DNA from 2 places in the Dickeya aquatica genome. Region 1 is predicted to be linked to the other one. Evidence: predicted binding sites of a transcription regulator. Region 1 holds the regulator's gene; the other holds the start of a gene.
The links. The regulator PurR, encoded in region 1, represses purine synthesis genes. The targets are predictions, from matches to a motif close to CANGCAAACGTTTGCNTG.

Region 1 (3,428 bases):
ACAGTAAAAAAGATAAAAAAGAAGAGAAAGGTTCTGTTGCTAAATCATCACAACCTGCGGGCAAAAACGCTAAGAAAACCCTCACTGAACAGGCAAAAAATGCGCACACGCAGCCGACAAAAGTCGCTCACGCCAGTGCCAAACACCCGAACAGCGAGCCACACTCTGGCTCCGGGCATACCACGGCAAAAAACCAAAAAGGCAAATCTGCCACTACGCATACAGCGACACTAGCCGCCAATGCCCATCATGGTAAGAATAAAAACGATAAGATGAGCAAGTCAGGCATAGCCATGAACCCGGCACACCAAAAGCGCTATCAGCACGCCAAGCAAACGGCAATGAATAAGCTCATGAGCCAGATTGGCAAACCTTATCACTGGGGGGGACGACACCCTATTTCTGGTTTTGATTGCAGCGGGCTGGTGTATTACGCCTACAAAGACGTGGTGAAAATTTCCATTCCACGAACGGCCAACGAAATGTTCCATTTACGCGATGCCGCCCCCATCAAGAAGAGCGAACTCGAAAGCGGCGATTTGGTGTTCTTTCGGATAACAAATCGTGGTGCAGCAGATCACGTTGGCGTTTATCTTGGTAATGGCCGCTTTATTCAATCGCCCCGAACTGGCTCTGACATAAAAATCAGCAAGTTAAGTGAAGATTATTGGCAGGATCACTACGTAGGCGCTCGCCGTGTGGTTACGCCAAAAACCATGCGCTAATGACACCACTGTCATAACTCTACCGCCAGCCCCCTCACCAGATGAAACAAGCCCCGAAAGCGCATCTGCTCATTCGGGGCTTGTTTCATCATTATTTTGCACGCGACAAAAAATGCGGCCGCGGTGATATCACATCTGCGCGAGAGGAGCCATCAGCCAATGGTGAGTCTCCGCGTACTCAGGGTTAATTCAGCACCGCACTCATGCTAAATATCACAATCACCGTCAGCGCAACGACTGTCGTGAACAACGACATTTTCAAATTCGTATCCATAAACCATCTCCTGTATTTGACAAATCGGTGGGCCATCACATCATCAGAATAGATGGATACCGATGAAAAGCATAATCAATATCTTGCCTATTATATGAAGGACGTTTAAAAAAACCGCTTTCCCCATCACAGAGATAACACGAATTACCTCTTCCACTTTTGAGTTAAATCGGCCAAAATTCGCGGTTTACTGTATGCACTGCGTTGGCCGCCCTCCCGGCTCCCCTTCCGGCTACACTTCGGCATGTCTCCTCCTGAAAATAGTGTTTGGCTGGAGAAGAATTCACGCAGGCAAACGATTAACAACATATTTACTGCTGTAACAGATACGTTGCTGTTACAACTGTTCAGGAGTCACCTAAGATGGCAACGATTAAAGATGTGGCAAAGCGCGCAGGCGTTTCGACCACAACCGTATCACACGTGATCAATAAAACACGTTTCGTCGCCGAAGAAACCAAGGCTGCGGTGCGTGCCGCCATCGAGGAGTTACATTATTCGCCAAGCGCGGTGGCACGCAGCCTAAAAGTGAATCACACCAAGTCTATCGGTTTGCTGGCCACATCCAGTGAAGCGCCCTATTTTGCTGAAATTATTGAAGCGGTAGAAAACAGTTGTTATGCCAGAGGCTATACGCTGATTTTGTGTAATTCCCACAACAATCTGGACAAGCAGCGCGCTTATCTGTCGATGCTGGCACAAAAGCGTGTCGATGGTCTGTTGGTGATGTGTGCTGAATATCCACCGGCACTGTTGTCGATGCTGGCCGATTACCGTCATATCCCCATGGTAGTGATGGACTGGGGGGAAGCGCACAGCGATTTTACCGACACAATTATCGATAACGCCTTCGCGGGCGGTTATATGGCAGGCCGTTATCTGATTGAGCGCGGGCATCGCGATATTGGTGCGATCCCCGGCTCACAAGAGCGTAACACTGGCAGCGGGCGCTACCTTGGTTTTCTTAAAGCGCTGAAGGAAGCCGATATTACGATACGCGAAGAGTGGGTGGTGCAAGGCGACTTCGAACCAGAGTCCGGCTATAAAGCCATGCACCAGATTCTGGCACAAAAACACCGCCCCACCGCGGTATTCTGTGGTGGTGATATCATGGCGATGGGCGCTATCTGTGCGGCTGATGAGCTGGGCTTGCGGGTACCTCAGGATATTTCGGTGATAGGGTATGACAACGTTCGCCATGCGCGCTATTTCACTCCGGCACTGACTACCATCCATCAGCCCAAAGAGCGCCTCGGCCAGGCCGCATTCTCCATGCTGCTTGATCGCATTACCAGCAAACGTGAAGAAGCACAGACTATCGAAGTTCACCCAACGCTGATAGAGCGCCGCTCCGTTGCTGATGGCCCGTTTGTGGACTATCGCCGCTAAATTGCCCCTTATCTTCATGCCTGTGGGGTTCACTTTCAGCCCGCCTGATTGAATCTATTGTGCGGCCCACGCCAGTCGAATCTTGCCGACAGGCGCGGGCAGTCATAAACTTGTCATTGCCTTTAACGACAATAATCATCATGTGACGATGCAGGATTGTGATGGCTCCTCACATCGCCCATTTTGCTGCCCTGCTCATTGAGCGCCACGGTGCGCATAATCACCACCGCCTTTCCGCGCCCAGTGGCAGACGCCTTTCGTAGCCGCTTTTCTCTTGAATACCGCTGAGTCTTCAGGGCCAGACGATGGATTGAGTCCACCGAATGTTCTTCATGGGTACAATGGTCTAACGAATTCCTTGCACTGCAATGTTGGCAAGGTAGGGGGGAAGTGATGAGCTCATCTTACGCAGAGGATCTGGGGAGTGCTGGCACGTCCTGGTTCCAGATAGTCAATAATATGCTGGCGGGCGCTGGTATTACTATCAATGGCTCGCACCCGTTTGATATACAGGTGAAAAATCCCAATTTCTACAAACGGATATTGCGGGAAGGTTCACTGGGGCTCGGCGAAAGTTATATGGATGGCTGGTGGGAGTGCGAGCGCCTGGATATGTTTTTTCATCGCGCTTTACGTGCCGGGCTGGAAAACCAATTGCCGCACCGTTTGCATGACACGCTGCGGGTACTGCTGGCAAGAGTGATAAACCTGCAATCCCGCCGCCGCGCATGGAGGGTGGGCAAGGCGCATTACGACCTCGGTAATGATCTTTTCTCACGTATGCTTGACCCGCACATGCAGTACTCTTGCGCTTACTGGAAACACGCCGAAACGCTCGAACAGGCACAGCAAGACAAGTTGCATCTGATTTGCGAAAAATTGCAGCTACGCCAGGGAATGACCTTACTGGATATCGGCTGTGGCTGGGGAGGCCTGTCAGCCTTTGCCGCACGCCATTATGGCGTTCGCGTGACCGGTATTACCATCTCGCGTGAGCAGCAGACGCTGGCACAGCAACGCTGCCAGGGCCTGGATGTGTC
Region 2 (3,428 bases), 1.8 Mb from region 1:
CGACAGACCGGTAACGCCGCCTTTAAAGTCGCCGATTTATTGCGCGATCAGGCACTTATCCCTCAGGTGCAACGCGTTGCCCGCCATCTCCATACCCATTACCCGGAACACGCCAACGCCCTGATAGCACGCTGGCTTCCTGAACGTACCCGCTATACCAACGCTTGATGCACCACGTTAGGATCCATTTTATGGTTAATATCATTATTACATATAACTGAAAAATATATATTATATTTTAACAAAAATCACTGAACCGGTATTGGTTTCAGAGTTTTGCAACTGTGATATATATTTATTGAAGATAATCCTATTTCTTAACAAAGAATTAGCTTCATTTAAAATAAACTTCTCCTCTTTAGATAAGTTATCCGATACATCTTTTCCTGATGGAGTATCAGGATTACTTTCCAAGAAATTACTGACAAAACTATTAAAAACATTATTCCCTGTTTTTGCATTCACGAGTGAAACAGGTGACATCGTGTTTTTTTGCTGTTCATTAGCTACTATACTTAGGATCTCATTAAATTCTTCATTTCTTTTATTAACCTGAATTTTCCATGCCCCATCAACTGCTGCATCACCCTTATTCAACCCATTTATATTATTCGTCACCTCAGCCTCCGATTAATAATTCATATCCGTTCCATCGATGTTTTAACTCATAAATCGGCATATTCACTTTCCCAATTTCAGGATCATAAACTATTGCACTTTCTTTATTCATTCTATCAAGTACAACAAAATGTATGTATTCAGCACCTTCAATAGGAATAATGATTGGTTCAGACACAATCAATTCATCATTCACATCAAATTTAACCCCTTTGGCAGCGTGTCATAAACAGTGCCAAAAACACAAAAACCTTTTAATTTGGTGACAGTTGCTTGAGCCGTTATAGAAAAAATAGCACCATCAAGACTATTTTTAATTTCATATTACCATCCTTGAATATTTAAAATGAAAATATTTTTATTTATATAGTGCAGAAAGGAGAAAGTCGCTTCCTGCAACCTTGCCATATTATAATGATCGTATAAAAATTTAGACCATTATATATCATGCGAAATATTTTAATCTAGCTGAAAATAATATTTATAATAGAGATTAATAAATTACAAATAATTAGCAAGATAATAAAATTACATGCGATAGATTAATGTTCATATCTAGATGAAATTGTAGCAATTCAGATGGTTTATTAATGTATCCCTTATTCTACGAATAAAAATCATCTTTGGCTTTATTCCATGACCCAAAAATCATTCGCCCGAACATTAGCAAACGTTTGCTTTCAGCAAAGAGATCATTAAAATGCGCTCTTTGTCGTTTCAGGAACGCCAACTTACATCATGACTACCACCACGGAAACGTCCCAAACAGAAGCCGCTGCTGCACCTCAGCGCAGTGAACTCATCTATCGCCTTGAAGACAGACCGCCGCTGCCGCAAACCCTGTTTGCCGCCTGTCAGCACCTGTTGGCGATGTTTGTCGCGGTGATTACCCCGGCACTATTGATTTGTCAGGCATTGGGCCTGCCCGCTCAGGACACTCAGCACATTATTAGCATGTCGCTGTTCGCCTCCGGCCTGGCATCAATTTTACAAATTAAAACCTGGGGGCCGGTCGGCTCTGGCCTGCTGTCGATTCAGGGTACCAGCTTTAACTTTGTGACTCCGCTGATTATGGGCGGCATGGCGCTAAAAAACGGCGGGGCAGATGTGCCAACCATGATGGCCGCATTGTTTGGCACCCTGATGGTGGCGTCTTGCACAGAAATGCTGCTCTCGCGCGTATTACATCTGGCGCGTCGCATCATTACCCCGCTGGTTTCCGGGATTGTGGTGATGATAATCGGCTTATCACTGATTCAGGTTGGCCTGACCTCGATTGGCGGTGGCTTTGCCGCCATGAGCAACCATACCTTTGGCGCACCCCAGAATTTACTGCTGGCCGCAGTGGTATTGGCCGTGATTATTCTGCTGAACCGCCAGCGCAATCCTTATCTGCGCGTCGCATCACTGGTGATAGCCATGGCAGTAGGCTACCTGGCCGCCTGGCTGATGGGCATGTTGCCAGAGCATACCGCCGCCAGCGCCTCATCGCTTATCATGGTACCAACCCCGATGTACTACGGTCTGGGCTTTGACTGGAGTTTGCTGGTTCCATTAATGCTGGTGTTTATGGTGACCTCGCTGGAAACCATTGGTGACATCACCGCAACCTCCGATGTCTCAGAGCAGCCGGTTAGCGGGCCGCTGTATATGAAACGCCTGAAAGGCGGTGTGCTGGCCAACGGCCTTAACTCCTGCCTGTCTGCGGTGTTTAACACTTTCCCTAACTCCTGCTTTGGCCAGAACAACGGCGTAATCCAGTTGACTGGCGTCGCCAGCCGTTATGTCGGTTTTGTTGTCGCGCTGATGCTTATCGTGCTTGGTTTGTTCCCGGCAGTCAGCGGCTTTGTCCAGCATATTCCCGAGCCGGTGTTGGGTGGTGCGACCATCGTCATGTTCGGCACCATTGCCGCCTCTGGCGTGCGTATCGTTTCCCGTGAGCCACTCAACCGCCGGGCTATCATGATCATTGCGCTGTCGCTGGCCGTCGGGCTGGGCGTTTCTCAGCAGCCGCTGATTCTGCAATTTGCGCCAGACTGGCTGAAAACCCTGCTGTCGTCCGGTATCGCTGCGGGCGGCATCACAGCAATTGTGTTGAATCTGGTCTTTCCTCACGAAAAAGAGTAAACCACGCTTCCAGAAATTTTTAATCTGACGTGATAATAAGGGCCGATGGTGTAACATCGGCCCTTATTTATTTGCTGTAATAAGTTACTTGTTGAGACGGCTGAGTAATTACGGCATAACACCATAATCTCTTGTGACAGGCACGGACTTAAGCAATGAAACTTATCGGGAAACTTATTCTCACACTGCTGCTACTGGTATTACTGGTAGTGATCGTGCTGTATGTCTTGGCCCAGACGCAATGGGGCGCAAAGCAGATTACCCAGTGGGTTAATCAACGTGCCGAATACCAGGTGTCATTTAAAAAAATGGTGCATGACTGGTCTTCCCCTGGGCAAATCACGCTTCAGGACATCAGTTTCAGCCACAAAAATCAGCCTGTTACGCTGGTTGCTAAAAATATTGTGGTAGGGTTCAGTGTGCGCCAGATAACCGACCCTCGCCATTTTTCCAGCCTGATACTGGAAGGCGGCACACTTAATCTGGCGCAAACCGGTTTCACCCTGCCCATTGAAGCTGACCGGCTCCAGCTAAAAAATATGGCACTACAGGGCCAGGATGGCGACTGGCGTTTGCAGGGTGAACAGGTAACCGGCGGTATTACGCCCTGGCAACCCGAGCAAGGGGCGCTGTTAGGTAAAAAAGCCGCTTTTCAGTTAAGCGCACAATCGTTAACGCTCAAT

Region 2: the regulator PurR is predicted to act here: its motif matches at 1,282-1,299, upstream of DAQ1742_RS00170 (nucleobase:cation symporter-2 family protein).

The regions. Positions count from the first base shown of each region.
Region 1 covers NZ_LT615367.1:2,737,440-2,740,867, forward strand. Annotated here, with positions in the region: gene DAQ1742_RS12375 (C40 family peptidase) at 1-725, shown strand, start outside; gene cydH (cytochrome bd-I oxidase subunit CydH) at 910-999, opposite strand; gene purR (HTH-type transcriptional repressor PurR) at 1,363-2,388, shown strand; gene cfa (cyclopropane fatty acyl phospholipid synthase) at 2,782-3,428, shown strand, end outside.
Region 2 covers NZ_LT615367.1:38,062-41,489, reverse strand. Annotated here, with positions in the region: gene recG (ATP-dependent DNA helicase RecG) at 1-168, shown strand, start outside; gene DAQ1742_RS00180 (hypothetical protein) at 232-618, opposite strand; gene DAQ1742_RS00175 (cysteine peptidase family C39 domain-containing protein) at 620-814, opposite strand; gene DAQ1742_RS00170 (nucleobase:cation symporter-2 family protein) at 1,357-2,745, shown strand; gene DAQ1742_RS00165 (AsmA family protein) at 2,901-3,428, shown strand, end outside.